2 regions of the Kluyvera sp. CHPC 1.2972 genome follow, and region 2 is predicted to be linked to the other one. Evidence: predicted binding sites of a transcription regulator. Region 2 holds the regulator's gene; the other holds the start of a gene.

Region 1 (15,670 bases), on a different contig from region 2:
TCCCGTCTGCCGTTGTCAATTTGGGAGAGGCGTCACGATTAAAAAACAGGCGGCTGTCGGAAGGGAATCGCTGGGGGATATGAACACGACAGAAATGGGCGGTGCATTCCCGGGGTCGCATGCGCTCGCCCGGGCGGGAAAACTTACGCTTTGCGGCGCAAGGTTTTGAAGGCAACGAACAGGAACAGCACCCACACTGGCAGCAGAATCGCCGACAGGCGCATGCCGTCCATGGTGCACATCAGCACGAGGATCATCAGCAGGAAGGCGATACATACGTAGTTGCTGGCCGGCGCCCATAGCGCTTTGAACTTCGCTTCACGACCTTTACGGCGCATGGCGGCGCGGAACTTGAGGTGCGCCATGCAGATCATGATCCAGTTCAGCAGCAGCGTTGCCACCACCAGCGCCATCAGCAGGCCAAAGGCTTTTTGCGGCAGCAGATAGTTGACCAGCACCACCAGCGAGGTGATAGCCCCGGAGAGCAGCAGTGAGTTCACCGGCACGCCGCGTTTGCTCACTTTGGTCAGAAAGCGCGGAGCATTCCCCTGCACGGAGAGGCCAAACAGCATGCGGCTGTTGGAGTAAACGCCGCTGTTGTAGACCGACAGCGAGGCCACCAGAATGACGAAATTCAGCGCCGATGCCACCACGTTACTGTCAAGATTGTGGAAAATCATCACAAACGGGCTGCTGTCAGACTGAATACCCTGCCACGGGTAGAGCGCCAGTAGCACAATCAGCGAGCCGATATAGAACAGCAAAATACGGTACACCACCTGGTTAACCGCTTTCGGGATCGTGGTCTCCGGGCTACGCGCTTCCGCCGCCGTAATCCCGATAAGCTCCAGCCCGCCGAAGGAGAACATGATCACCGCCAGCGACAGAATCAGCCCTTTCCAGCCGGTGGCGAGGAAGCCGCCGTCACGCCAGAGATTATCAATACTGGCATGCTCGCCGCCGTTGCCGGTCGTCAGCATCCAGATACCGAAGCCAATCATGCCGATAATCGCCAGCACTTTAATCAGCGCAAACCAGAACTCGGTCTCGCCGTACAGGCGCACGTTGACCAGGTTCACGGCGTTAATCAGCACAAAGAAGCCCGCCGCCCAGATCCAGGTTGGAACGTGCGGCAGCCAATATTGCATATAGATCCCGGCGGCGGTCAGTTCTGCCATGCCCACCAGCACGAACATGACCCAGTAGTTCCAGCCAGAGAGAAATCCGGCGAACGGCCCCCAGTATTTATAAGCAAAATGGGCGAATGAGCCGGATACTGGCTCTTCCACCACCATCTCGCCAAGCTGGCGCATGATCAGAAAAGCGATAACGCCGGCGATGGCGTAACCCAGCACGACCGCCGGGCCTGCCATTTGAATGGCCGGGCCAATGCCGAGGAACAGACCAGTGCCGATGGCACCCCCGAGGGCGATTAATTGAATATGGCGGTTCTGTAATCCGCGGTGAAGCGTCGGGCTATTATCCGACGATGCATCCGGTTGATTCTGGCTGGATGCTGCTGACGCGTTTTTCACGTCTAACCCCTTAGCATTTTTATGAAGGGGCACCTTTTAACACTTAGCGCCGCTTGCCGCAAGGCCATCAGCACCGGCTCCCCAGATGTAAAAAGCCCCGAAACGCACGCGTCTTCGGGGCAATAACCCTATTTTAGCAATGACTTAGAAGTCGTAGCTAACCGAGACTTTTAAGGTACGCGGTTCACCCTGGTAGAGGTAGACGCCAAGGTCATCGACACCGGACCAGTATTTTTCGTTCGTCACGTTAGTGACGCCCACTCGCCAGACCAGATCGTTCTGCTCCTGATTCAGATGCATGCGGTAGCGCATACCCAGATCCAGCGTCGTATAGCTGTCGAGCTTCTTGGTATTGGCCGAATCCGCGTACTGCGAACCAGTATGGTTCACGCGCGCCGTGGCCGTTAAGCCTTCCACCGGTTTGATGTCATATTCCGCGCCCAGTACAGCATAGAAGCGAGAGACACCAATCGCATCGTTGCCATCGTACTGGCCCCCTTTCGTTTTGGTCATCTCTGGGTCAATCCACAGCGTACTACCAGTCAGACGCAGGCCGAGCACCGGTTCGCCAAAGACGTTCAGTTCCAGGCCACGGTTACGCTGTTCGCCATCCATGCCGTAGTAACCGTCGCTATTCAGCACGCCTGAAGGTTTCTTAATTTCGAACAGCGCCAGAGAGCCACCCACGCGCTCGTAGTCAACCTTCACGCCCACTTCATCCTGCTTCGAGTGGGCAATGCCGATGCTCTGGCCGAAGTTTTTCGCCGTGCTTGGCGCATTACCGCCCGGCTGCAGCGCTTCGGTGTGGTTCGCGTAGAGCGACACCGACTCCCATGGCTTGTAGACCAGACCAAAGGTTGGCATCCAGCGGCTTTCGGTAAAGCGTGATGTTGTGGTTTCCAGCCCGGTCGCGTTGCTGTAGTTACGAATCACCACCTTATGGTTACGCGCTGCGGCGGTAAACAGCACCTTGTCATCAAAGAAGCCTAGCGTATCGCTGAACAGCCAGCCCTGAGTGCGGTTACGCGCTGTCGTCAGCGGGTCGTGGTAGTTGCCGCCCGTTGATGAGTAGTCCGGCATCACTACGCCGTTATTATCATAAATGTTAGTGGTCGGGTTATTCGCCGCTTTGGACATACGCCAGGCCGTGGCATCGCTACGCATCAGCGCGGAGTAACCGATATTCACTTTATGGGATACGACGCCGGTATCGAAATTACCGCGGATGCCGCCCATGCCGCTGAAGCTATCGATAATACGGTTGGTATCCAGACGGCCTACGGTGGCATCGCCATTCACATTGGTCAGTTTTGGCGTCGCGTAGATCCCTATTTCATGAGCATGCTGTGCGCCAAGACCGGCGTAGGTGGTCCAGTTATCGGTGAGATCGTATTCGGCTTTTACCATGCCAAATTCGTTTTCGATATCGCTGTAGCCCCATTTCTGGCCGGTAGTTTTGGTATTGCTCGGCACCGCAGGGATCTCGCTTATCGCAGCGAACCCAACGCCCATCTCACCGCCGTGGAAGGTCTTTTTCTGGTAGCCGAAATCAAGGGAGGACCGGAAGCGATCGCCGCGGTAGTCCAGCCCCAGAGAGGCGAGCGTCGTGCGACGTTTATCATTTTCGATGCGGGTTTCACCTTCACGATGCAGCACGTTCACGCGCGCGCCAAACTGGTTTTCATCACCAAAGCGGCGGCCGACATCGAGCGAGCCTCCAACCTGCGAATCACCGGTATAATCCACGCCAATACGCGTAGTCGGTATGTCTTCAGCGCGTTTAGGCTCAAGGTTAATCATCCCACCCACGCCGGAACTTGCCGCACCGTTCACCAGCGCGTTCGCCCCTTTAAAGACTTCAACACGTTCCAGCATCTGCGTGTCGACCACCTGACGCGGCACCACGCCTGACAGCCCGCCCATGGTCATATCATCACCGTCTAGCTTCAGGCCACGAATGCGGTAGGTTTCCGCAAAGTTACCGTAGCCTTGCACCGCCTGAACGCCCGCGTCGTTTTTGACCACGTCAGCAATGGTTTTAGCCTGTTGATCCTGCACCAGCTTCGAGGTGTAGCCGATGACGTTGAACGGCACGTCCATCGCCTTCTGCTCACCGAGCATCCCCAGGCGACCGCCGTGGGCAATTTGTCCATCAAGGTAAGCGGGTACCAGTTCTTCGCCACCGGCTTTGAAATCGCTACCGTCAACGCCCTGAACCACTATCGTTTCAGGCTGATTTTTCTGAGGTGTTTTAACGTCGGAGGTTGCAGCGTAGGCCGCAGGCAGCACGGTGCTTATCGCCAGTGCCAGCACGGAGAGTTTTGTTTTCATGAGAGCATCCCTTGGTATCGAATAAAAAATTCATTGTCGGTCCCAACGGGTTTCTCGCTTCTCACGCCTCAGAATCCCCCTGTGAAATACGCTCACCGATTACTGAGCCAGCCGGATAACAACAATGAATAAAAATGAGATCGAGAACTATACGCATTATCATGATGTGATCAAGTATCAATCAGTAGTAGCAACGGGAAATAACCACAAAATTTCATGTTGTTGTTAGCGGGCCAGCGCACAAAACAATATGCCGCCGCCGTGTGGCTTCATGCATAATTATTCCATCGCCCTCAGAGGACTCTTCCGTGCTGCTCAAAATTATCCTGGCTATGGTCGCCTTTGCCGCCAACTCTCTGCTTTGTCGGCTGGCGCTGAAGGGACTGCATATGGATGCGGTATCGTTTAGCAGCGTGCGCCTGCTGAGCGGGGCGATAGCGCTTTTTCTGCTGCTACAGCTCCCGGGGATTCGCCGCAAGCCTGAGTTCAACTGGCTTAATGCCGCGCTGCTGGCGACTTACGTGTTTGCCTTCTCGCTGGCCTATTTGTCGCTAACCACCGCCGCAGGGGCACTGCTGCTGTTCGGCACCGTACAGTGCGTAATGACCGGCTGGGGGCTGATGCGCGGCGAGCGGCTGACCGCGCTGAAAAGTCTCGGCATGTTATGGGCGATGGGCGGGCTGGCGCTGCTGCTGCTGCCCGGTGCGGGGCATCCTTCCGGCAGCGCGTCGCTGTTGATGATCCTGTCCGGCGCGGCGTGGGCCGTTTACTGCATTACCGGCAAGAGGGTACAGAATGCGGCAGCGGCCACTACCGGGAATTTCATGCTGGCGGTTCCAATGGCGCTGGCGGTGCTGCTGCTCAGTGGTTTTCACGTCCAGGCGGATGCCGTGGGGCTGATGCTGGCAGTGCTCTCCGGGGCGCTGATGTCCGGCGGGGCCTATCTGCTCTGGTATTCGCTATTGCCTCAGCTCAGCCCCACCACTGCCAGTACGCTGCAACTCAGCGTCCCCTGCCTTGCCGCTCTGGGCGGGCTGGTCTTTATGGGCGAAGCCATTGATATGCGCATGCTGTTGGCGATTGTTATCACCCTGTCCGGCATTGGCCTGGTGATTGTGGCGGATAGACGGCGGTAAACGACGTAGTTTAACCCGCTCGTGCGTTCACCTCCCGCCACAGCGCAGACAGCCGGGCGAGCGTGTCATCAATCAACATCCGCTTTTCGCTCCCCGGACGCCAGAGGGTCACCATGGTCTGGCTGATGCCTTCATTGCCCACCACCGTAGGGATCGTCGAAATATTTTTCCAACGCGCCGCCTCAAAATGGGTCGGTAAAAACCCCCATCCGCACCCGGCCTCCATCAGGCTACGCAGCATTTCAAGTTCGTTGGCCACAATGATATTGCCGGAGATTTGCAGCCGCCGCGCCATAGGCACATCGCTTGTGGAATGCATCACCACCTGCGGCGTTAAAGAGAGGTCAAGCAGTGAGCAGGGACGCGCAACATCGGCAAACAGCGACTCTGCGGCGTAAAAATCCATGTCGATGGCCCCGAGCGCACGCCACTCCATGTCGCTGCCGACGCTGTGGTTGTTGGCCTGAAAGAAGCCCAGATCGGCCTGCCCGCACGCCAGCGCTTTTTCACCTTCAGCGCGTGAAGTGCATCTCAGGCTCAGGCGGATCCCCCGCGCCGCCATTTGGGTAATTAACGCCTGCAAAAAACGGCGCGGCGTAAAGGGATCGTAGGCAACGCCCAGTTCCTGCACCTCCGTTGATGGCACCTGACGAGCAAACTGTTCAAACGCCCTGGCCTGACGCATCAGCAGGTGCGCCTGGCGATGAAGCTGTTCGCCTTCTGTCGTCAACTGCAACGATCGTCCCTGACGAACAAACAGCGGGTAGCCAAGGCCATCTTCCAGCAGATCGATAAGATCGCGAAGCGTAGTGCGATCTTTTCCCAGCTTCATCGCGGCCTTCATCAGGCTGCCCTGCTCTGCGACGGCGGTAAAGGCTTCAAGCTGAGAAAATGAGTAGGACAATGACGGCACGCTGGCTCCTTTTGCAGTACATGCGGGGGTTTTTCCCCCATTACGCGTTTTTTATTATAGTGCGGCGATTTTTATACTGCACCCCTCCCGTCACCCCGCCGGGACAACATGTCTATGGGTATAACTAAAATCGAGAACGCTATGAATAATAAACATAAATCCTTACCTGCAAAGTACTGTCTGCTGGCAAGCCTGGTCGCAGGAGCACTCCTCTCTTCTCCTGCCATGGCGGCCTGTGAAGGCACGGAGCTCACCGCCTGCCCGGCTCCTTTTGATACCACGCTGCCCGATACCAAAACCATGCTGACCTGGGATCAGGCCGAGCGCGTTATCGGTTTTCGTAACGACTACCGCAACTATCAGGGCGATGTTTTCCATCACGGGAAATCCGTGCCGTTAGTGGCGGCGGAAAAACCGCTGACGCAGGCGAGCTATCAGGTCAACGGCAAACAGTGGACGCTTCAGGACTACCTGAAACGCCAGAACGTCAGCGGCATGCTGGTGCTGAAGGACGGTAAAATTGCCTGGAAATACCTTGGCGCAGGCAACACCGACACCACGTTGTGGACCTCCCGTTCGGTCGGGAAATCGGTGGTATCTACGCTGGTAGGCGTGGCGTTAAAAGAGGGAAAAATTCACTCGATGGACGATCTGGTTACCCAGTATGAACCCGATCTGAAGGGCACCGCCTGGGACGGCGTGACGCTGAAACAGCTGATTCAGCATACCTCCGGCGTGGCATGGAATGAAGATTACGCCAACCCGCAGTCGGATTTCGCGAAACTCACGCAGTGTGAAGCACACGCGGGTACCTACGACTGCGTCCGCACGCTAGTCTCAGGCCTGAAACGCGCTCACCCGGCGGGTGAAGTCTGGTCTTACTCCTCCGGCGGCGCCTGGCTGCTGGGCGACGTGCTGGAGCGCGCGACGGGCATGACGCTTGCCGCTTACCTTGAGCAAAGCATCTGGCAGCCATACGGCATGGCGAGCGATGGCGTGTGGCACGCCTACAGCAAAAACCAGCATGATGTTGGCGCACACGGTTTTAACGCCACGCTGGAAGACTGGGGCCGCTTCGGCGAATTCGTGCTAAACAACGGCCGCCTGCCGAACGGTAAGCAGATTCTGCCGGAGCACTGGGTTGCTCAGTCGGCCGACTGGAATCAGGCGAAAAATTCTGTCTCCGTGGCGCATCCGCAGGGGCTTTATGGTTATCAGTGGTGGAATAACGAAGTGCCTGCCAACGCCAAAAACGTGGTGCCAGCACCTCAGGATTCGTTGAAAGGATCCATGTGGGCGCTGGGGATTTATGGCCAGATGATCATGGTCAACCGCGCGGAAAATCTGGTGATCGTCCAGTGGTCAACCTGGCCACAGGCGGAACCGTCGTTCAGCGCCCAGCCGCTGGAAGCCTCGCTGATGTTCAGCGCGATTGCGAAGGCATTGCATTAATCACCCGCGATACAGGGCGTTCGCCAACAGATGACCACGCCAGAGCCGCACTTTACGCTCTGGCGTTTTCAGGTCAGGCCTTCGGCTCTACCGCGATAAACATTTCGATATCCCAGTAGCCCTCTTCCGCCCCGTTATTGTGGTAAATCTCAAAGCAGGGCTTTGGTGCCCACTGATGGGTTTCGTCCTTCATGACGCTATCAAAGAACTGATACCAGGGCGTGGCGAAGTCGTGGTTGATAACGCGAGCCTGCGCGACGGCATACAGCCCACCCGCCACTTCCGCCAGCATCACCCCTTCGCTGTTGGCAGGGATAACGAAATCATCAGCCACCGACACTACGGTATCGCAGCGCAGCTTCTCAGCGGGCACTTCATCCGGGTTGTCATAATAGACGGCAAGCCACTCCTGAGCAGGAATTTGCTGGCCGTCGACCCACATCATCAGCTGCTCAAAACCCTGTTTGACCGTCTGCTCCCATGGGCCAACCATATGAAAACCGGCAATTTTACGTTGCTTAACCTGCTTAATCTCGTAGTCCATACTGCCTCCGCTAACATACTGTAATTTCATACAGTATAATTGACGTGTTTTGGTTTCGACAAACGAACAGTGAACATTATGTGAGCAGATTCGCACTCTTGCCAGGGGAAGAATGTAGGGGGAATTTCAGGAAAATGGTGCGCCCTGCAGGATTCGAACCTGCGGCCCACGACTTAGAAGGTCGTTGCTCTATCCAACTGAGCTAAGGGCGCACTGGGGAAGTCAAAACTTCATGGTGGGGTGAAACGCGTGGAATTATACGGTCACTGGCAGGTGAGTCAATCCATTTCCTTGCGAAACCTGCGCGTGATGAGGCAGTGAACAAAGAGCAGCCAACTATCGTTCAACTCTTCAACAAAATCACTTTCCGCGGAAAACTCGCAAACGATACCTGACAGCGAGGCTCGCATCTGACAAAATATGTCCATCCCCCCTTCGTTAATGACAGATGGAAAATTTTCCCTGATGGCAGCAAAGATTATTGACGGTAAAACGATTGCGCAGCAGGTGCGCTCTGAGGTTGCGGAAAAAGTGAAGGCCCGAGTTGCGGCCGGAAAACGCGCCCCTGGGCTTGCCGTTGTCCTGGTAGGCAGCAACCCTGCATCGCAAATTTATGTCGGCAGCAAGCGCAAAGCCTGCGAAGAGGTGGGTTTCGTCTCCCGCTCCTACGATCTGCCGGAAACCACATCAGAAGCCGAACTGCTGACGCTGATTGATACCCTGAACGCCGACAGCACCATCGACGGTATTCTGGTGCAGCTGCCGCTGCCTGCGGGCATCGATAACGTCAAAGTGCTGGAACGTATCGATCCGGACAAAGACGTGGACGGCTTCCACCCTTACAACGTTGGCCGCCTGTGCCAGCGCGCGCCGCGCCTGCGTCCATGCACCCCGCGCGGTATCGTCACGCTGCTAGAGCGCTATAACATCGATACCTACGGCCTGAACGCCGTGGTGATTGGCGCCTCCAACATCGTTGGTCGCCCGATGAGCATGGAGCTGCTGCTGGCTGGCTGCACCACCACCGTGACCCACCGCTTCACCAAAAACCTGCGCCATCACGTTGAGAACGCGGATCTGCTAATCGTCGCGGTCGGCAAGCCTGGTTTTATTCCAGGTGAGTGGATTAAAGAAGGAGCCATCGTCATTGATGTCGGGATTAATCGCCTCGAAAACGGTAAAGTAGTCGGCGATGTAGTGTTTGAAGATGCCGCCGCGCGCGCGTCTTACATCACCCCGGTACCGGGCGGCGTTGGTCCAATGACCGTCGCAACCCTGATTGAAAACACCTTACAGGCGTGTGAAGAGTATCACGACGTGGAGAAGGCATAAGATGGCAACATTTTCTTTGGGTAAGCATCCGCATGTGGAACTCTGTGACTTACTGAAACTGGAAGGCTGGACCGAAAGCGGCGCGCAGGCGAAAATCGCTATCGCCGACGGTCTGGTTAACGTTGACGGTGCGGTAGAAACCCGCAAGCGCTGCAAAATTGTGGCCGGTCAAACCGTCAGCTTTGAAGGTCAGAGCATCACCGTGACGGCGTAAGATACTGGCACAGTTGTAGGCCGGATAAGGCGTTATGCCGCATCCGGCAATCCGCACTGAATGGCCTGATGGCGTTTTGCTTATCAGGCCGACAAGACCCGCATCGCTGCACTGCGACGCCGGGCCTCATCCCTCCCCCATTTTCCCGTATTGCTCCCTGCAGTATATAGAGGATCCCGGCGTCGCTTGCGCTCGGCCGGGCTACGATGAGTGACTTATTTACGGCGCCAGGTGGTACCCTGCGGGCCATCTTCCAGCACGATGCCCATCTCGTTGAGACGGTCACGCGCGGCGTCGGCTGCCGCCCAGTCTTTGGCCTTACGCGCATCCAGACGCTGCTGGATTAACGCTTCAATTTCCGCCACTTCACCGTCATCAGCCTGCGCGCCGCTTTGCAGGAACGCTTCAGGCTCCTGTTCCAGCAGGCCCAGCACCGAGGAGAGCTTACGCATATGCGATGCCAGCGCGTTGGCGGCATGCATATCTTCGCTCTTCAGGCGGTTAACTTCGCGTGCCATATCAAACAGCGCGGAGTAGGCTTCCGGGGTGTTGAAGTCGTCGTCCATCGCTTCAATAAAGCGCGCTTCGAACGCTTCGCCGCCCGCTGGCGCGACGGATTTGTCGGTACCGCGCAGCGCGGTGTACAGACGTTCCAGCGCAGAACGTGCCTGCTTGAGGTTCTCTTCGCTGTAGTTCAGCTGGCTACGATAATGGCCGGACATCAGGAAGTAGCGCACGGTCTCGGCGTCGTAGTACTTCAGTACGTCGCGCACGGTAAAGAAGTTGCCCAGCGATTTAGACATTTTCTCGCGGTCCACCATCACCATGCCGGAGTGCATCCAGTAGTTCACGTACTCGCCATCGTGCGCACAGGTAGACTGCGCGATTTCGTTTTCATGGTGCGGGAACATCAGGTCCGAACCGCCGCCGTGAATATCGAAATGGTTGCCCAGCTGTTTGCAGTTCATGGCGGAACATTCGATGTGCCAGCCTGGACGGCCTTCGCCCCACGGGGATGGCCAGCTTGGCTCGCCCGCTTTGGACATTTTCCACAGTACGAAATCCATTGGGTCGCGCTTCACGTCAACCACGTCAACGCGAGCACCGGCCTGCAGTTGATCCAGATCCTGACGCGACAGCTTGCCGTAGTTCGGATCGGTCGGGACCGAGAACATCACGTCGCCGTTGTCCGCCACGTAGGCGTGACCTTTAGCAATCAGCTGCTCGGTGATTTCGATGATCTCGTGAATATGGTGCGTTGCGCGCGGTTCGTTGTCCGGGCGCAGAATATTCAGCGCGTCGAAGTCTTTGTGCATTTCGACGATCATGCGGTCGACCAGCGCGACAAAGCTCTCGCCATTTTCGTTAGCGCGTTTGATGATTTTATCGTCGATATCGGTGATGTTACGCACGTACTTCAGCTTGTAGCCAAGAAAACGCAGGTAACGTGCGACGACGTCAAAGGAGACAAAGGTGCGGCCGTGGCCGATATGACAGAGATCGTAAACGGTGATACCACACACGTACATGCCAACTTCTCCGGCATGAATGGGCTTAAATTCCTCTTTCTGGCGAGTCATTGTGTTGAAGATTTTTAGCATCGAGAATTCCATGTTTACGTGTGTGAGCCGGGCTTTCGCCTTAAACGGTATATTCTACCCATAATTCAACCCGGAAGCAGCACACAATGCAAGATGATCGCGCCGCCCGGTTATGCTATAACAGATGCCTATGTGCAGCCCACAGGCGGGCTGAAGCACCACTCTAAACGGAACAGGATGCAGAAATGGTTACTTTCCACACTAATCACGGCGACATCGTCATCAAAACCTTCGACGACAAAGCGCCGGAAACAGTTAAAAACTTCCTGGACTACTGCCGCGAAGGTTTCTACAACAACACGATCTTCCACCGTGTTATCAACGGTTTCATGATCCAGGGCGGCGGTTTTGAGCCAGGCATGAACCAGAAAACCACCAAAGAAGCTATCAAGAACGAAGCGAACAACGGTCTGAAAAACACCCGTGGTACGCTGGCAATGGCGCGTACTCAGGCTCCACACTCCGCCACCGCTCAGTTCTTCATCAACGTAGCAGACAACGACTTCCTGAACTTCTCTGGCGAAAGCCTGCAGGGTTGGGGCTACTGTGTCTTCGCCGAAGTGGTTGAAGGTATGGACGTGGTCGACAAAATCAAAGCGGTCTCTACCGGTCGCAGCGGTATGCATCAGGACGTTCCTAAAGAAGACGTTATCATCGAAAGCGTGACCGTCAGCGAGTAATTGGTGGCGACACTCTTTATTGCAGACCTTCATCTGCAAACAGAAGAACCGGCGATTACCGCCGGTTTTCTGCGTTTTTTAGGCGGCGAAGCCCGTCAGGCCGATGCGCTGTACATCTTAGGCGACCTGTTTGAAGCCTGGATTGGCGATGACGATCCGAACCCGCTGCACCGTGAAGTCGCTTCTGCCATCAAATCGCTGGTCGATGACGGCGTGCCCTGCTACTTCATCCACGGCAACCGTGATTTTCTGGTCGGTAAACGCTTTGCCCACGAGAGTGGTATGCAGCTGTTGCCCGAAGAGAAGGTGCTAGACCTCTACGGTCGTCGCATACTGATTATGCACGGCGACACCCTTTGCACAGACGACCCGGGCTACCTCGCCTTTCGCGCCAAAGTGCATACCCCGTGGATCCAGAAACTGTTCCTCGCCCTGCCGCTGTTTATCCGCCGCCGTATTGCCCAGAAGATGCGCAATGACAGCAAGGCCGCCAACAGCAGTAAATCAATGGACATCATGGACGTAAACCCGCAGGCCGTCGTCGACGTGATGGAGAAACATCACGTGCAGTGGTTGATTCACGGGCATACTCATCGTCCGGATATCCACGCTCTTGAGGCTAACGGCGACGCGGCATTTCGCGCGGTGCTCGGTGCCTGGCATACTGAAGGATCGATGATTCGCGTCACCAAAGAAGACGTTACGCTTATCACCTTCCCATTTTAATTTTTCCCCCTTATCCCCCTGTCGTGTGGCGACGCAACCGTTTTCCTCGCCCGTTTTCCGTGTTATTCTCTGTGGCCTCTAACGTCGTGTGCAGCACACCCACAGGAGTTTTAAGACGCATGTCTTCCCGCAATAATCCGGCACGTATCGCCATCGTGATGGGGTCCAAAAGCGACTGGGCTACCATGCAGTTCGCCACAGAAATCCTCGATATTCTGAACGTTCCTCACCATGTTGAAGTGGTTTCCGCCCACCGTACGCCCGATAAGCTGTTCAGCTTTGCCGAAACGGCAGAAGAGAACGGTTACCAGGTGATTATTGCCGGTGCCGGTGGTGCAGCGCATTTACCCGGAATGATTGCCGCCAAAACCCTGGTGCCGGTACTCGGCGTACCGGTGCAAAGCGCTGCATTAAGCGGCGTAGACAGCCTCTACTCCATCGTACAGATGCCGCGCGGTATTCCGGTAGGGACGCTGGCTATCGGTAAAGCCGGTGCTGCTAACGCCGCCCTGCTCGCCGCACAGATCCTGGCTCAGCACGACGCTGAACTGCACCAGCGCCTTGCCGACTGGCGCAAAGCGCAAACCGATGAAGTGCTGGATAACCCAGACCCACGAGGTGCGGCATGAAGCAGGTCTGCGTGCTGGGCAACGGTCAGCTAGGCCGCATGCTGCGTCAGGCCGGCGAGCCGCTGGGCATCGCCGTCTGGCCGGTAGGTTTGGAAGCTGATCCGGCCGCCGTGCCGTTTCAGCAAAGCGTGATCACCGCAGAGATTGAACGTTGGCCGGAAACCGCGCTGACCCGCGAACTGGCCGAGCACACCGCGTTTGTTAACCGCGACGTCTTCCCGATTATCGCCGACCGTCTGACGCAAAAGCAGCTGTTCGATAAACTCAATCTGGCAACTGCCCCGTGGCAACTGCTGGCAAGTGCCGACGAGTGGCCTGAAGTATTCGGTCGTCTGGGCGAGCTGGCTATCGTCAAGCGCCGCACCGGCGGCTACGATGGCCGCGGCCAGTGGCGTCTGCGTCAAGATGACACCGCGCAGCTGCCTGACGAGTGCTACGGTGAATGCATCGTTGAGCAGGGCATTAACTTCTCCGGTGAAGTGTCGCTGGTTGGCGCGCGCGGCCATGACGGCAGCACCGTGTTCTACCCGCTGACCCATAACCTGCACCAGGACGGTATTCTGCGCATGAGCGTCGCCTTCCCACAGGCGGACGCGCAGCAGCAGGCTCAGGCCGAAACCATGCTCGGCGCGATTATGCAGGAGCTGAACTACGTCGGCGTCATGGCAATGGAGTGTTTCATCACCCCGGCCGGATTGCTGATCAACGAGCTGGCCCCACGCGTGCACAACAGCGGTCACTGGACGCAGAATGGCGCATCCATCAGCCAGTTCGAGCTGCACCTGCGTGCGATTACCGACCTGCCGTTACCACCACCGGTGGTAAACAGCCCATCGGTAATGGTGAACCTGATTGGCACCGACCTGAACTATGACTGGCTGAAGCTGCCGCTGGTGCACCTGCACTGGTATGACAAAGAGGTGCGCGAGGGCCGTAAAGTGGGCCACCTGAACCTCAATGACAGCGATACCGGCCGCCTCAGCGCCACGCTGGAAGCGATGGTACCCCTGCTGCCGCCAGAGTATGCAAGCGGTATTGCCTGGGCGCAATCACGCCTGAATTAAGCCTTAAATGCCGGGGAAAGTAACTTATCCTTCCCCGGCCCCCTCTCTGAAGCGTAAAATCCCGCCATAACCGCATGACCCCCGATTTAAATAAGAAGGATTTCCCCATGAATAATGGGACGGATTACTGCGCGATTCTGCGCGCGGAAACGCCCATCATTGACGTGCGAGCCCCCGTTGAGTTTGCTCAGGGCGCGATGCCCGCCGCCGTCAATCTGCCGCTGATGAACGACGATGAGCGCGCTGCGGTCGGTACCTGCTATAAACGTCAGGGGCCCGAAGCCGCAATGGCGCTGGGGCATAAACTGGTCTCCGGGCAGACGCGCCAACAGCGTATTGACGCCTGGCTCGATGCCTGTCGCCGTGCGCCGCAGGGCTATCTGTGCTGTGCCCGCGGCGGCCAGCGCTCGCATATCACACAAAGCTGGATCAAAGAAAACGGTATTGATTACCCGTTGATCGTCGGCGGCTATAAGGCGCTACGTCAGGCGGCGATTCAGGCCACCGAGGAGCTGGTACGCCATCCGATCGTGCTGATCGGCGGTTGCACCGGTAACGGCAAAACGCCGCTGGTGCGCCAGCAGCCGTTGGGGATCGATCTTGAAGGGCTGGCTCACCACCGTGGCTCGTCGTTTGGTCGCACGCTGACGCCCCAATTTTCTCAGGCAACCTTTGAGAACCACCTGGCGACCGCGCTGCTGAAAGGCGCGTATCAGCGGGACAAGGTTCGCTGGGTGCTGGAAGATGAAGGTCACATGATTGGCGCTAACCACCTGCCGGAGTGCCTGCGCGATCGCATGGCTCAGTCGCCGATCGCGGTAGTGGAGGATCCGTTTGATCTGCGTCTTGAGCGTCTGCGCGAAGAGTACTTTGCCCATATGCATCACGACTTCACCGCCGCATTTGGCGAAGAGAAAGGCTGGGAGGAGTACAGCGCCTGGCTGCATCACGGCCTGTTCGCGATTCGTCGTCGCCTGGGGCTTCAGCGTTTTGCCGAATTGACCGCCACGCTCGACGCTTCGCTGACCGAGCAGAAGCGTACCGGCTCAACGGAGGTGCATTTTGCCTGGCTGGTGCCGTTGCTGGAGGAGTATTACGACCCGATGTACTGCTATCAGTTGGAGAAGAAGGCGGGCAAGATTGTGTTTCGGGGAACGTCGGAAGCGGTCACGCAGTGGTTGGCGGAAACACAAGAGTAGGTTTGGTGCTATTCCCGGCGGCGCTGCGCTTGGCCGGGCTACACGGTTTGCAATACCGGTAAAGGGCGGCAATTGCCGCCCTTTTTGACGATTAGAAATCGTAACGCAGACGAACCAGGTTCATATCACCCAGGTCATCGGTGCTGGAGGTGAACACGTGTTCGTAGTCAACACGGAAACCGTAATCCAGCTGGAAGCTGATACCCACGCCGTTGTCGATGCGCTGGTAGTTGCGACCATTCACGTATTCAATACGGTCACCCATGAAGTATGGCTGAACGGATTTAAGCGCGTACTGACCCACTGGGATTTTG
Region 2 (15,670 bases):
AACATCCCGACGGAAACAATACGGTCAAACTGGTCGTTAAGGTCGCGGTAATCCTGCAGCAGTATCTCGACGTCCAGCCCCTCGCAGCGGGCCTGGGCCATTTTTTGCTGTTCCGCTGAAATGGTCACGCCCTTGACGGTGACGCCGTAGTTTTTGGCCATAAACGCCGCCAGACCACCCCAGCCACAGCCGATGTCCAGCACGCGCATTCCAGGTTTTAACTGTAGTTTCTGACAGATAAGGTCTAGCTTAGCCTGCTGCGCGTCTTCCAGCGTCTGGGCATCTTTCCAGTAACCGCAGGAGTATTGCATATAGGGGTCGAGCATGCGGCTGAAGAGATCGTTACCCAGGTCGTAATGTTCTTTACCGACCTGCCAGGCACGACGACGGCTTTGCAGATTAAACAGACGCGCGCCGGCAATGCGAAGCGTGTCTTTAATATTGTGAGGGAGTTGCGTTTCTAATCCGGCGCGCAGCACCTTGTCGAAGAAGATATCCAGACGATCGCATTCCCACCAACCGTCCATATAACTTTCGCCAAGGCCCAGCGAACCTTCTTGTAAAACACGTTTAAACAACCGAGGATTTCTGACTTGTATATCGCAGGGAGCATTGCCGTTTACTTCAATGCCTGCGCGGCCTAGCAGCTCGCTGACAATACGATACCAGTCGTCATCCGGTACACTAACTTCTTCTATACACGATGAGCTCATAGCTTCTCCATCCCGACCTGATGATCAGAACCTTAAAACAGCGTAGACGCTTTTTTTGGGTTTGTGAGAAATCTCACGAAATTCGTGAGCCTGCTATCCGACGTAGCACAGAGGAAGGGAAGAATCCCTTGCCGAAAACCAATCCATGGTTCAACGGGAAGCTATCCTGCCCCCGCTTAATAAGTTCAATCTATATTATTTATGTGATGCGGATCCAGTATAGGACGCTAAGTTTGTTGATTCAACTAAAAATCTTAGCGCCCTAATCATTTCCTGAGATATTGATCTGAGTGATGTTTAGGCGTGGGAAGTGGCGTGTTCCATTTCACGTTCAGCACGACGAGCGGCTAACTGCATCCAGTAGCCAACGCCTGCGAGCAGCACGGTCACCAGCATCACGCTGGTGGTGGTCAGCAGCGGCGTGGCAATCAGCGTGGATACCGCAAGGCTTGCCAGGAAACAGAGTCCTAACTGCAGGGTGTTTTGTAATGCAGCAGCACGGCCCGTCGCCTGCGGGAAGGGCTTCAGCGTCTGAGCGACGACGATCGGATAAATCGCGCCGTTGGCAATAGCCATCACGCAGAACGGAATCAGCAGGGCGGTCAACGAGGCGTTTTCTGCCAGACCCACGGCCCAGGTACCCACCACGCTCAGCGCGTAAATAACCAGCAGCCACGGCAGCATCTGGGCACCACGCCATTTTTGCAGCGCGGCGCGACAGCCGTAGCCGCCAATCAGGAAGGCGATGGTTTGCGGCACATAGCTCAGGCCAATTACCGTCGGGCTGTAGCCCATCTCATGCAGGATGAACGGTGAACCGGTCAGCCAGGCGAAGAAGCTCGCCGAGCAGGCGGCGTAAATCAGCACGTTGCCGCGATAGTCTTTACTGCGCAGCAGGCGCATAAAGGTCAGCTTTTCTTCGCTGGTGGCATTTTTTTTGTGCGCAGGCTTGAGGCGGAACGCCGGGAGCATCAGCACCAGGGTGATGATAAACAGGGTTGCGAAGATGGCCTGCCAGTCAAAGTGCGCCAGCAGCCAGCTACCCAGCAGCGGGGCGAGTGCCGGAGAGAGGCCAACCAGCGGCATGATAGTGGCAAAAATGCGGTTGGTGCGCTGAGCTGGATAGTAGTCGGTGACCATTGCCTGCCAGGTCACCGCCGCGGCGCAGACGCCGACGGCCTGTACAAAACGCAGGACCAGCAGCGTGGTACCATCGCGCACCCACAGCATGCCAATGCAGCCAATAGCGAAAATGGTTAACCCGGACAGCAGAATCGGCTTACGACCATAGCGGTCTGACAGCGGCCCCCAGAGGAGCTGCGCGACGGCAAAACCGGCCAGAAACAGGCTAAGACTCGCGCTGACGGCTGATGCCGGCGTTTGCAGGTCTTCCTGAATGGCAGCAAAGGCGGGGAGATACATATCGGTAGCCAGAAAACCCAATACGCTCAGCCCCGCGAGCCAGACTAAAAATCCTTTCCCAGGTTGCATTAATTTCGCCCTTTTTATCATGAATAAACGATGCCGCTGAGTGTAGAGAGTGCATAACGGCTTGTGAAACGCTAATATTTGCGTCATGCATTCAAAAATTTTGCAGGCAGAAAATGTGGTCTGAATATTCACTGGAAGTGGTTGATGCGGTGGCACGTAACGGTAGTTTTAGTGCCGCCGCGCAGGAACTGCACCGCGTGCCTTCTGCGGTGAGCTATACGGTACGCCAGCTGGAAGAGTGGCTGGCTGTTCCCCTGTTCGAACGGCGCCATCGCGACGTTGAACTTACTCCCGCTGGCGTATGGTTTTTGAAGGAGGGGCGGTCTGTTATCAAAAAAATGCAGATCACTCGCCAACAGTGCCAGAAAATTGCTAACGGCTGGCGAGGGCAGTTGGCGATTGCCGTCGATAATATCGTGAAACCGCAGCGAACCCGGCAGCTGATTGTCGATTTCTATCGCCACTTTAGCGACGTGGAGCTGATTGTTTATCAGGAAGTGTTTAATGGCGTCTGGGATGCATTGGCCGATGGCCGCGTGGAGCTGGCGATTGGTGCCACTCAGGCGATTCCGGTCGGTGGCCGCTTCGCGTTTCGTGATATGGGGATGCTCAACTGGCACTGCGTGGTGGCGAGTATCCATCCGTTGGCGCAGATGGAGGGCCCGCTCAGCGATGATGTGTTGCGCAACTGGCCGTCGCTGGTGCGCGAAGATACTTCGCGTTCGCTGCCGAAGCGGACGACCTGGCTACTCGATAACCAGAAGCGTGTGGTGGTGCCGGACTGGGCTTCATCGGAAACCTGTATCTCGGCGGGACTATGCGCGGCGATGGTACCGGGGCATCTGGCGCAACCGTGGTTGGAAAATGGGGAGTGGGTGGCGCTACAGCTTGAAAACCCGTTCCCGGATGCCGCCTGTTGCCTGACCTGGCAGCAAAGCGAAGCATCGCCGGCATTAAGCTGGCTGCTGGAATATCTGGGGGATAGCGAGACGCTAAATGAAGAGTGGCTGCGGACACCCGAGTAGGGTGTCCGTGGGTAATGCTTAGCGGCGGTAGTCGCGGAACGGACCGTCGGCCACGGAACGACGTTCGATAAGACGCGGATGCACCTCAATCGACTGCGAGGTCTCGCGTTTGCTAACGATACGGTCCATCAGCATGTTAAACGCCGTTTCACCGAGCGAATCTTTCGGCTGGTGAATCGTCGTCAACGCCGGGGTGAAGAAACGGGAGTTGCGCACGTTATCATAACCAATCAGCGAAATGTCCTGCGGCACGCGAAGACCCATTTCATCTGCGGCGCACAGTGCGCCCATCGCCATGATGTCGCCACCGCAGAAGATAGCAGTAGGGCGCGGCTGCTGCGACAGGATCTGCTGCATTGCGCGATAACCGGATTCAGGCTCAAAGTCACCCTGTACAATCCAGTTCTTCGGGACGTTGATGTGCGCTTCTTCCATCGCTTTCATAAAGCCCGCCAGACGACCCGCGCCGGTGTTACGCTCCAGTGGACCTGGGATCACGCCGATATCGCGATGACCGCGCTCAATCAGGTAACGGCCTGCGGTATAGCCGCCTTCAAAGGCGTTATCGATGACCGAGTCGGTGAAGTCCGCTTTAGCCTCGCCCCAGTCCATCACCACCATCGGGATGTGACGGTACTCTTCGAGCATCGTCAGTAGGGATTCCGGATACTCGGAACACATGACCAGCAGGCCATCCACGCGCTTTTGCGCCATCATCGACAGGTAGGCGCGCTGTTTTTCCAGGTTGTTCCAGGCGTTGCCCAGAATCAGGGTATAGCCCTTCTCAAAGCAGTTTTTCTCAACGGCTTCGATAATTTCGGCAAAGTAGGCCGCTTCGCTGCTGGTCGCTAGCAAACCAATCGATTTGGTGTGGTTCACCTTCAGGCTACGGGCAACGGCGCTCGGAGAGTAGTGCAACTCTTTGATCGCCGCCCAGACGGCTTCACGCGTCTCCTCGGCGACAAAACGCGTTTTGTTAATTACATGTGATACGGTTGTAGTGGAAACGTTTGCGCGCTTCGCTACATCTTTAATAGTTGCCATTCCATCTCACTCCAGACCCTGGCCTGCCCCTGATAAAATCGAAAGGAAAACGTTTGCCTTCACACACCCTGACGCAATTTTGTGGATTGCGATTCGCCGGGAAAACGATACAGGACGACAGGAGGGGGTCAATGGCCGGTACGCTTATAAATAAGCGTCGAATTTTGACTTATCCTGACGCAAAGTGGAAGAGTAAAAACCAACATCCTGCTAAATCTGTGAAGATTTTTGCGCAATACTGTGCAAAAATGCGTTAGCACAGTTTTGCTGTAGCGATAAAAAGGAGAAAAGTTGATGAGTACCGAACTTAAGATGTCACTCACCACCACCGTCATTACCCTTGCGCTGATTGTTGCCGCAAGTTTGACTGCTGTACTGCATTAATTCCTCTGCGAGGGGGCGTCCGCTCCCTCCTGTCTGATTGTTACCCGTTTAGCAATAATCTTTTGCTGTTTTGTACACTTCTGTTTTTATGTGATTGATGTCATGCTTTTGCCCATTATCGACATGCCGCGTCTGTCGTGCGGCCAACCGGAGCATTTGCATGAAAATTAACTTTCCCTTACTGGCGTTAGCCATTGGGGCCTTTGGCATCGGGACCACCGAATTCTCGCCAATGGGGCTCCTGCCGGTCATCGCTAAGGGCGTAGACGTCTCCATTCCCGCTGCCGGGATGCTCATTAGCGCCTATGCCGTAGGGGTGATGGTTGGCGCACCGCTGATGACGCTGCTCCTTTCACATCGTGCTCGCCGTAACGCCTTGATCTTCCTGATGGCGATTTTTACCCTCGGCAACGTACTGTCGGCGATGGCGCCGGACTACACCACGCTGATGCTGTCGCGCATTATCACCAGCCTTAACCACGGTGCATTCTTCGGCCTCGGTTCCGTTGTTGCCGCCAGCGTGGTACCGAAGCATAAACAGGCCAGCGCCGTGGCGACCATGTTTATGGGGTTGACGATTGCCAATATTGGTGGCGTTCCAGCGGCAACCTGGCTTGGCGAAACCATCGGCTGGCGGATGTCATTCCTGGCAACGGCAGGCCTCGGCATTATTGCTATTCTGGGGCTGTGGTTCTCTCTGCCGAAGGGCGGGGCGGGTGAAAAGCCGGACGTGAAGCGCGAGTTGTCGGTGCTGGTACGTCCGCAGGTGCTGTCGGCGCTGCTGACCACTGTACTGGGCGCAGGGGCGATGTTTACGCTCTATACCTATATTTCACCGGTGTTGCGTACGATAACTCACGCCACGCCAGCGTTTATTACGCTGATGCTGGTGCTGATTGGCGTGGGCTTCTCCATCGGTAACTACCTCGGCGGCAAATTTGCTGACCGTTCGGTGAGCGGTACGCTGAAAGGCTTCCTGTTGCTGCTGATGGCAATTATGCTGGCGATTCCGTTCCTTGCGCAAACGCAGGTAGGCGCGGCCTTCAGTATGGTGGTGTGGGGTGCGGCAACCTTCGCGGTGGTGCCACCGCTGCAAATGCGCGTGATGCGCGTGGCTCACGAAGCACCGGGTCTTTCTTCCTCGGTGAATATCGGGGCGTTCAATCTGGGTAACGCACTGGGGGCGGTCGCGGGCGGAGCAGTGATCTCCGGTGGTCTGGGTTACAGCTTTGTACCGGTGATGGGGGCGATTGTTGCCGCGCTGGCGCTGCTGGTGGTATTCCTGAGCGGTCGTTCACGCGGTGAAGAGGCGCTGGCCAGCCAATAAAAACAAAAACGCAGAAGGGAGACCTTCTGCGTGATACGAGATAACCCGGCGGAGCGTGGCGATGCCGGGTTATTTTTTGCTTACGCTGCCAGATTCTCAGCCACAAACGCCCAGTTCACCAGAGCCCAGAAGTGCTCCAGATAGTTTGGACGCGCATTGCGGTAGTCGATGTAGTAAGCGTGTTCCCACACGTCAACGGTCAGCAGTGGCTTCGCGTCGGTGGTCAACGGGGTTGCCGCGTTAGACGTTGAAACGATAGCCAGGGAACCATCCGCCTTCTTCACAAGCCAGGTCCAGCCTGCGCCGAAGTTTTTCACTGCGGCGTCGGTGAACTGTGCTTTGAATTCAGCGAAGGAGCCAAAGGATTTAGCGATCGCATCAGCGACGGCACCGGTTGGTTCGCCACCGGCGTTAGGTGCCAGGCAGTTCCAATAGAAGGTGTGGTTCCAGACCTGCGCTGCGTTGTTGAACACGCCGCCTTCAGAGGTACGGACGATCTCTTCCAGCGTTTTGCCTTCAAACGCCGTACCTTTGATCAGGTTGTTCAGGTTGGTGACGTAGGTCTGGTGGTGTTTGCCGTAATGATACTCCAGCGTTTCCACGGAAATGTGTGGAACAAGAGCGTCTTTGGCATACGGTAATGCAGGTAATTCGAACGACATTGCTACTCTCCTTTATTATATTTGTACACTCAATAACCATGTACTGAGTAGGGATAGAGTAGCAAATTAAAAGGTGAGATAAAAGATAAGCTTACCCCGTTTATTAACAAACGGGGTAAGTGATTAACGAATTGTCTTTGGTGTTACAACGCGACGGGCGCCGACATAGTGGCGGACCCAGTAATCTTCGCTCAGCGAGGTTATCTGGATGTCCTGACCGGTACGCGGGGACTGAATAAATTTGCCGTTCCCGACGTACACGCCAACGTGATCGGCTGTACCGCGGCCCTGGGTGCGGAAGAATACCAGATCGCCGCTTTCCAGTTCGCCACGTTCAACCGGACGCGCATCGCGCAGGTGATACATTTCGTTGGCAGTACGTGGAATGCGGATGTTGACCAGATCTTTATAAGCGTAATAGACCAAACCGCTGCAGTCGAAGCCGGTGCGTGGGGAGTTGCCACCCCAGCGATACGGCTTGCCTAACTGACCCATCAGCTTATTCATCGCGGTTTTCTGTACTTTCTGCACGCGAACTTTGTGCGCGGCGGCGATGGTCGTGGGTTGGGTTTCTACAGGAGCGGTGGTACAGCGTTTCTTGTACCCTTTGCGAACTTTACAGGTCGTGGTGACGTTGGCGGTTTTGACCGCGCTGCTTTTCGCGTGGGTTTTAGCGGAGGCTGTTTTCGATTTGCTGGAGGCTGGAGCAACTTTTTTCGCTACGGCTGGCGTGGTTTTCTTCTTAGCGGCAACCGGAGTGGATTTTTTCTTAGTGTTAGATTTATTGTCCGCGTTCTTTTTCTTGCGTTCACTGCTTTTTACAGGAAGCGACTTTTGCGCCGTTGGGGTTTTGGCATGCCCTGTAGCATGCGCCAACGGCGTGAAGGATAACGATGTAAACAGCAATGCACAGAGCGTGAACGACCATTTTTTTATCTGCGCCACTGAACAACCCTCTGAGTAAGATGCAGGCTAAATGTCCTTGCCTGGGTATGGTTTACAAAACCCAACGATTCTAATCCATAAAAACACGAATTGTTAATAGTGTTTTTATGTCTAAAACCCTGTTTCGTTAGCAACTGCAAAAAAAAACATCATTTGATACATCATGAGTCAAAAAATGAGCAAGATTTTTCCGCTGCTGCCGATAAACTCATATTTATAAAGCAACTTAACGGTTCAGACGATAAAATAGTAATGCGTGAACAAAATGTTATTTTCTGTTCAGGCTCTGAAACGTTACAATGTCAGACTACTGCCGTAAAAAGAAGTTTGAGGAAGCAAGATAATGAGCGAGACAATTGAAAAAATTCAGCGCCAGATCGCTGAGAACCCAATCCTGCTGTACATGAAAGGTTCCCCGAAACTGCCTAGCTGCGGTTTCTCTGCCCAGGCCGTTCAGGCACTGTCTGCCTGCGGTGAGCGCTTTGCTTATGTCGACATCCTGCAGAACCCGGACATCCGCGCCGAACTGCCGAAATATGCGAACTGGCCGACTTTCCCACAACTGTGGGTTGACGGCGAACTGGTTGGCGGCTGCGACATCATCATTGAAATGTATCAGCGCGGTGAGCTGCAGCCTCTGATTAAAGAGACCGCGGCGAAATACGCTGAAGAACCGAAAGCAGAATAATCGGTTCGCCCGGATAGCGGGCACAGAAGCAAAAAAGCGACCTTCAGGTCGCTTTTTTTATGCTGCTATTCTTCGGCCGCTATCGGCAGCGGCCAGCCGCCGAGACGTTTCCAGCGGTTGACGATTTCGCAGAACAGAATGGCAGTCTGTTCGGTGTCGTACAGCGCCGAGTGCGCCTGGCTGCTGTCGAAATCCATGCCCGCCGCGGTACAGGCTTTTGACAGCACGGTTTGCCCCAGTGCTAGCCCGCTCAGTGCGGCGGTGTCGAAGGTCACGAACGGGTGGAACGGGTTACGTTTGAGCGAAGCGCGATCGGCGGCAGCCATCATAAAGCTGTGGTCGAAGGTGGCGTTATGCGCCACCATAATGGCGCGATTGCAGTCGCTGTCTTTCATGCCCTTGCGCACCATCTTAAAGATGGCATGCAGCGCGTCGTACTCGCTGACCGCGCCGCGCAGCGGGTTGTTCGGGTCGATACCGTTGAACGCCAGCGCTTCCGGCTCGAGGTTAGCGCCTTCAAAAGGTTCAACGTGGAAATGCAACGTCGTGTCCGGCATCAGCCAGCCTTGCTCATCCATTTTCAACGTAATTGCCGCTATTTCGAGCAGGGCATCCGTTTTGGCATTGAATCCCGCAGTTTCCACATCAATCACTACCGGATAAAACCCACGAAAACGGTCGCATAGACCATTAAGTTGCACATTGTCGGACATCAGAATCTCTTCACTTAGAAAAAGTAGCGCGCATTATGGCAAATTTTGCCGCGGCTTGGAAAGGCGGGGTAAAAAAACGGGCGCCTTAGGCACCCGTGGAGGAGTTAGTTGCCAAGGCCTTTGCCGGCATCTTTCTCTTCGATCAGTTCGATTTTATAGCCGTCCGGGTCTTCAACAAACGCGATCACCGTGGTGCCGCCTTTAACCGGGCCTGCTTCACGAGTGACGTTGCCGCCGTTCTGGCGAATGCGGTCACAGGCTTCTGCGGCGTTGTCCACGCTCAGGGCGATATGGCCGTAGGCGGTGCCCAGCTCATAGTTATCCACGCCCCAGTTGTAGGTCAGCTCAATCACCGCTTCATCGCTCTCTTCGCCGTAGCCGACGAAAGCCAGAGAGTATTTATATTCGGTGTTTTCGCTGGTGCGCAGCAGCTTCATGCCCAGCACTTTGGTGTAGAAATCAATGGAGCGTTGCAGGTCGCCGACGCGCAGCATGGTATGCAGTAAACGCATGTTATCCCTCGTCCTTACTTATGAATAATCTGGCTAGTATAGCGGCGGAAGGCCGCCGCTATCAATCAACGTGGGATTACAGAGCAGGGTAGTCGGTGTAACCTTCCGCGCCGCCGCCATAGAAACTTTCCGGACGCTGCGGGTTCAGTTCGGCTTTATGCTGCAGACGAGCGACCAGATCCGGGTTGGCGATGTAGTCGCGACCAAAAGCCACGGCATCAATTAAGCCTTTCTCAATCAGGGCTTCCGCTTTTTCCGGGGTGTAGGCGCCAGCACCGATAATCGGGCCGTGGAAACGGGCACGTACTTTTTCGCGGAAGGCTTCGCTGTATGGCTGACCACCGGCCCAGTCTGGTTCAGACATGTGCAGGTAGGCGATACCGCGTTTACCCAGCTCTTCAATTAAGTAGAGCGCATCCGCTTCTTCGTTCGGGCCGTTGTCGACGTTCTGGAAAGTCCCAATTGGTGACACGCGGATACCGATACGGTCTGCGCCCCATTCTTTGATCCCAGCATCAACCACTTCCAGCACCAGACGCGCACGATTTTCGACGCTGCCGCCGTACTGGTCGGTACGATGGTTAGAGGATGGCGACAGGAACTGGTGCAGCAGATAGCCGTGCGCGGAGTGCAGTTCAACCAGGTCAAAGCCAGCTTCACGGGCGTTAGCGATCGCCTGACGGAAATCGTTGACGATGCCAGGGATCTCTTCCGTTTCCAGCGCACGTGGCATAGAAGTGTCAACGCGAGTGGCGTGACCGTTCTCATCGCGCAGTGAAGTTCGGGTATTGGCGCTCAGCGCGGAAGGGGCAACCGGTGCTTCACCGTTTGGCTGCAGGCTGGAGTGGGAGATACGCCCGGTGTGCCACAGCTGAACGGCAATTCGACCATCTTCTGCGTGAACGCCAGCGGTGATTTTCTGCCATGCGGCAATCTGTTCAGGGCTGTGCAGGCCAGGAGCTCCCTGGTAGCCTTTCGCCTGAGCGGAAATCTGGGTCGCTTCGGAGATGATAAGACCGGAGCTGGCACGTTGGCGGTAGTATTCGGCCATCAGCGGGGTAGGAATGTCACCCGGAACGATGCTGCGCAGACGCGTCAGCGGGGCCATAAACACGCGGTTCGGGGCAGTAACCGCACCCACTTTCAGTGGGGTAAACAGTTTTTCTTGCGACATGGTGACTCCTGAGTAGACCGGTCGTCTAGTGATTAACGAAATAAAAACGCCGGGATTAGTCCGGCGCGGCAATCAGATTCCTGACGTGCGTCAGCGCGCTTTCAAGCGGCGTTGAACTGCGGGCCATTTTCGCCTGCAGATTTGCGCCCAACCACAGCGAGTAGAGTACCTGCGCCGTGGCTTCGGCTTCGCCGCTAAAGGTCAGGCAGCCTTCACGGCGGCCATTTTCCAGCGCTTGCGCCAGCAGAACCATAATCTGGCTGGCACCTTTATTCATTTCCGTGCGCATATCTTCGGAAAGATCGCACACTTCGGCAGAGAGTTTCACGGTCAGACAACCGCTGATAAGCCCCTGCTGGCAAAACTGGGTGAGCGTGTGCTGGTAATAGTCCAGCAGGCGGTCACGGTAGTTGCCCGCGCCCTGGGTAAAATGCTGCACCAGGCGCTGGTGATAATCGGCAAAGTGCCGTTCCAGCATCGCGACGCCAAACGCCTCTTTTGAACGGAAATAGTGATAGAACGACCCCTTCGGCACTTCCGCCGTCTTCAGGAGTTCGCTAAGTCCCATTCCGGTAAACCCCCGGTGCATACAAAGACGCTCGCCGGTAGCCAGAATGTGTTCACGGGTATCATGTTCAATCAATTTGCTCATGCGATGCACTGTAATAGACCGATTGGTCTAATGCAAATGAATTTTTGACAATGCTGGTTCGTCCGCACAATGTGGGAGAAAAGTTGCGCCCCGGAGATTAAACGTCTTCAATGAAAGTATGACGAGGTAAAAGGGGGCTAACGTGGCGGAGCAACTGGAGTTTTTCCCGGTTCAAAGTCCGTGCCGGGGAATTTGTCAGTCGGATGAGCGCGGGTTTTGCCGCGGCTGTTTTCGCAGCCGTGACGAACGCTTCAACTGGCAAAGTATGAACGATGCGCAAAAACAGGAGGTGCTGCGGCTTTGTCGCCAGCGTCTGCTGCGTAAATTACGCGCGGGTAAAGCGACGAATACTGAAGATCCTCAGCAGCCCTCACTGTTTTAAGCGCAAAAGTGCGTATACTCATTCCAACTTTTTTTGTTGAGGAAGTGGTTATGGTTCAACGTATTACCCTGGCACCACAAGGGCCAGAATTTTCCCGTTTCGTGATGGGCTACTGGCGTCTGATGGACTGGAACATGACGCCGCGTCAGCTGGTGAGCTTTATTGAAGAGCATCTCGATCTTGGGGTGACAACCGTTGACCACGCCGATATTTACGGTGGCTACGCGTGTGAAGCTGCGTTCGGTGAAGCGCTGAAGCTGGCGCCACACATGCGTGAAAGAATGGAAATTGTCACCAAGTGCGGGATCGCGACTACGGCGAAGCCGGAACACGCGCTGGGTCACTATATTACCGACCGCAACCACATTATTCATAGCGCCGAGCAGTCGCTGCGCAACCTGGCTACCGACGTGCTGGATCTGCTGCTGATCCACCGTCCGGATCCTTTGATGGATGCCGATGAAGTGGCGCAGGCGTTTACTGCGCTGCATCAAAGTGGAAAAGTGCGCCACTTCGGCGTCTCCAACTTTACCCCAGCGCAGTTTGCGCTGCTGCAGTCTCGTCTGCCGTTTACCCTTGCCACCAACCAGGTTGAGATCTCGCCAATTCACCAGCCGGCCATTCTTGACGGCACGCTGGATCAGCTACAGCAACTGCGTATTCGCCCGATGGCCTGGTCCTGCCTCGGCGGTGGTCGCCTGTTTAATGACGACGAATTCCAGCCGCTGCGCGATGAACTGGCGAAGGTGGCGAACGAGCTGAACGCGGGTAGCATTGAACAGGTGGTGTATGCGTGGGTGATGCGTTTACCGTCACAGCCGCTGCCGATTATTGGCTCCGGCAAAATCGAACGTGTACGCTCGGCCATTGTCGCGCAATCTCTGGATATGACGCGTCAGCAATGGTTCCGCATTCGTAAAGCGGCATTAGGTTACGACGTTCCGTAATGCCAGTAATGCAGGCGGTTTCACCGCCTGCATCCTTCCTTCTACGCCGGTTGTTCGGTCAGCGTACCGGGCGGCGGTGCCGTTTCCAGCTGTGAAAGCGAACAGTACAGACGCCACAGAATCGAGGCCAGCTCGCGCGCAGCCGGTTGATGGTGGTGGGCAAGTGTGTCGCAAATTCGTTGCAGCTCCTGAAGCGTGGCGGCCAGCGGACGCTGTTGAACACCGCGTTCGCTCATTACATCCCGCAGCAGGCTAATACACATATCGCGCACTTGAGACAGTGGGTCAGAACGTGATTCCCAGGCGCGAAGCTGCCAGACCACGTGCGAACAGTTCAGCAGCACCACGCCCCATCGCAGCAACCAGCGACGTGCCGGTTCATCCTGACTGCTGCTGAGCTGGCTAACATGATGATAAACCAGCGATTCAAATTCATGCTCGCGGTTTGCCGGGTGGCGGCTAAGCTGATCGACAAAGTGACGCCGTAACGCCCGAATGTGACGGCGGCTTTTGCGTGCGTCAGAGCCGGGGGTAAGCACGGCAAACGCCAGCCACGCCAGCCCAACGCCGATGATTTTGGCCAGGTTATCGTTAAGGAAATCGCCAAAATTGTAGACCGGCGGATTGGTCACTGCGATAAATGATCCCATAAAGACAATCAGCGAACCCCACAGTCTCGCCTGTTTAGGCATCTGCAGTTTTAGCAATTGCATGGTTAACAGCAGGGGGAAGAGGAACAGCATAAACTGCCAGAGATCGCTAATTTGCACCATCAGGCCAAACTTGATGCCAAAGCTGAAGATCGACAGCAGAATCAGCGTTCGCATGAGCAACGTGAGCGAACTGAACGGGGAAGGCACGTTGGAATAGAGCACGCAACAAATGGCCGCCAGGGTTAATGCCGCTGCGCCCGATTCCCACTGGGTGCTGATGCTTAGCGCGCCGACGCTCACCAGCGCGAAGAAGGTACGGATACCGCTCCAGGCGGCTTCGGCGTGGTCGGTATGGCGCATCAGGGCCGGGGCGGCAGGCACGGTAAACTCGGTCACCGCGGTAGCGTTTTCCAGCCGCTGTAGCCAGTGGCTGGTGGTGAGATAGAGTCGGCAGAAGTAGCGTAAACGGTGCCAGAATGCGTGGTGGCGATAATCCTGCGGGTCGCTCGGCGCCAGCGGAGCGATAATTCGCGCGATGGTATAGGCATCGCAGTCAGGCTTCGCCAGTGCCAGCAACAGTTCTTCCAGTACCGGGCGGATGGTTTGCGGCGCATCCGGCCAGTTCAGCATCAGACGACGTAAGCTGGAGATAACGCTGGTCAGACGGAGTTGCTGATGCAGCAGATAGTTGAGCAGCGTGTTTTGTCGACGCAGGCGATAATGGCTCCAGAAGGCCTGAATACGCAGCAGGTTCATCGTCAGGATCTGGCTTATCACGCTCTGGTGCGCGGTGCGGATGGCATCGGTGGTGACCGGTTGCCAGAGCAGGCTGGCGTGCTCCAGCAGGCGGGCGTGCATATTTTTAAGCGCCGTCAGCAGGGCGCTGCCGTCGGAGGTGCTGGGCAGGATCATCATCATCAGACCGCCGCACAGAATACCGACAATCACTTCACACACGCGTGCCTGAGCAATGTCCCAGAGTCGGGTGGCATCAACCACATTAATGATCGGAAAGGCAATGATGGCGCAGGTATAGCCCGCCAGCTGAAAGGCGTAGGCGACGTTGTTGGTATACATCGCGCAGGCCCAGGTGCAGAAGGCCAGCCAGCCGGACATGGCAAACAGGAACAACCAGGGGTCGGTTAGGGTATGGCCGGCGATAAGCAGCGCCGCGCAGGCGCCAAGCATACTGCCGGCAATACGCCCGAGGCTTTTACTGATAACGCCGCCAACGGTCGGAAAGCTGACCACCGCGGCGGAGGTCATCGCCCAGTATGGTTCATCAAGGTTGAGCCAGTAGGCGATGCTCAGCGCGAGACACATGGCAATGGCGTTGCGCATGGCGTAGCGCCATTGCGGTACGGTCGCTTTAAACCAGGGCAGTGACCGCCATGTTAAAGCGGGTAAGGTCATTGCTTCCCACCAACAATAGAGACGGTGCAGGTGGTACCAGCAACCAGCACGGTATCCGCAGGTAGCGCGTTTAACTCAATACGTACTGGCACGCGTTGGGCCAGGCGTACCCATGGAATGGTCGGCTTGATATCGGCAACCAGCTTGCCGTCCGTCGCCAGACTCTGATCGTGAATGGCACGGCCAATGCTGGATACGTGACCCTGTAACTTCTTGTCATCACTGTAGAGCACCACGTCGGCGCGGTCACCTTCGCGGATGTGGCGCAGTTTGGTCTCTTCAAAGTAGCCAACGACATAGAAGGAGTGGCTATCGATCAGCGCAAAGACCGGATGCCCGACGGCGGCATAGTTCCCGACACGGGTTGAGAGGTTAGTGACCCAGCCATCAACCGGCGCTTTTACGTCAGTTTGAGCCAACTGCCAGCGGGCATGCTCGCGTTCGGCTTTGGCGGCGTCATAGTTGGCCTGCGCCGCTTTCAGCGTCATATTGGCGGTATCGAGGTCTTCGGCGGAAATAAAGTTTTGCGACAATCCTCGGCGACGCTCCACTTCATGGCTGGCACGCGCGAGGTCTGATTGGGCCTTCGCAAGCTTCGCGTCGGCATTCATCTCCGCGATTTTCCATGGCGTCGGGTCTATCTGGAACAGTACGTCGCCCGCGTGGACAAACTGATTGTCCTTCACGTTAAGCGTCAGAATGCTGCCGGAAACCTGCGGGGTGATATCGACCTGTTCGGCGCGGATTTTGCCGTCGCGCGTCCATGGCGACTGCATGTAGTAATTCCAGACCAGCCAGCAGGCGATAATGGCCAGGGCGGCGATAAGCAGCGTTGAGAAGTATTTTAATTTTTTCATGGGATTACATCACCACCAAACCAGTATCAACAGCGCCAAACACACGGAAAGCGCAAAGAAAGAGAGATCCATTAATAGCGGGTGCCAG

Evidence for each region. The regulator PurR, encoded in region 2, represses purine synthesis genes. The targets are predictions, from matches to a motif close to CANGCAAACGTTTGCNTG.
Region 1: the regulator PurR is predicted to act here: its motif matches at 12,495-12,512, upstream of purE (5-(carboxyamino)imidazole ribonucleotide mutase).

The regions. Positions count from the first base shown of each region.
Region 1 is NZ_JAPKIB010000007.1:22,904-38,573, reverse strand. It holds gene pheP (phenylalanine transporter) at 144-1,535, opposite strand; gene V6944_RS12970 (TonB-dependent receptor) at 1,680-3,866, opposite strand; gene V6944_RS12965 (DMT family transporter) at 4,175-5,002, shown strand; gene V6944_RS12960 (LysR family transcriptional regulator) at 5,013-5,915, opposite strand; gene V6944_RS12955 (serine hydrolase domain-containing protein) at 6,057-7,367, shown strand; gene sbmC (DNA gyrase inhibitor SbmC) at 7,441-7,911, opposite strand; tRNA gene V6944_RS12945 (tRNA-Arg) at 8,047-8,123, opposite strand; gene folD (bifunctional methylenetetrahydrofolate dehydrogenase/methenyltetrahydrofolate cyclohydrolase FolD) at 8,377-9,243, shown strand; gene ybcJ (ribosome-associated protein YbcJ) at 9,245-9,457, shown strand; gene cysS (cysteine--tRNA ligase) at 9,673-11,058, opposite strand; gene ppiB (peptidylprolyl isomerase B) at 11,244-11,738, shown strand; gene lpxH (UDP-2,3-diacylglucosamine diphosphatase) at 11,742-12,464, shown strand; gene purE (5-(carboxyamino)imidazole ribonucleotide mutase) at 12,584-13,093, shown strand; gene purK (5-(carboxyamino)imidazole ribonucleotide synthase) at 13,090-14,157, shown strand; gene mnmH (tRNA 2-selenouridine(34) synthase MnmH) at 14,265-15,356, shown strand; gene V6944_RS12900 (porin) at 15,448-15,670, opposite strand, start outside.
Region 2 is NZ_JAPKIB010000003.1:46,103-61,772, reverse strand. It holds gene cfa (cyclopropane fatty acyl phospholipid synthase) at 1-713, opposite strand, end outside; gene punC (purine nucleoside transporter PunC) at 1,011-2,204, opposite strand; gene punR (DNA-binding transcriptional activator PunR) at 2,318-3,229, shown strand; gene purR (HTH-type transcriptional repressor PurR) at 3,248-4,273, opposite strand; gene cydH (cytochrome bd-I oxidase subunit CydH) at 4,568-4,657, shown strand; gene V6944_RS06255 (MFS transporter) at 4,818-5,984, shown strand; gene sodB (superoxide dismutase [Fe]) at 6,065-6,646, opposite strand; gene V6944_RS06245 (C40 family peptidase) at 6,770-7,591, opposite strand; gene V6944_RS06240 (Grx4 family monothiol glutaredoxin) at 7,935-8,279, shown strand; gene rnt (ribonuclease T) at 8,345-8,992, opposite strand; gene gloA (lactoylglutathione lyase) at 9,097-9,504, opposite strand; gene V6944_RS06225 (alkene reductase) at 9,581-10,678, opposite strand; gene V6944_RS06220 (TetR/AcrR family transcriptional regulator) at 10,734-11,330, opposite strand; gene V6944_RS06215 (DUF1289 domain-containing protein) at 11,473-11,712, shown strand; gene V6944_RS06210 (aldo/keto reductase) at 11,763-12,659, shown strand; gene V6944_RS06205 (FUSC family protein) at 12,701-14,725, opposite strand; gene V6944_RS06200 (HlyD family secretion protein) at 14,722-15,582, opposite strand; gene V6944_RS06195 (DUF1656 domain-containing protein) at 15,592-15,670, opposite strand, start outside.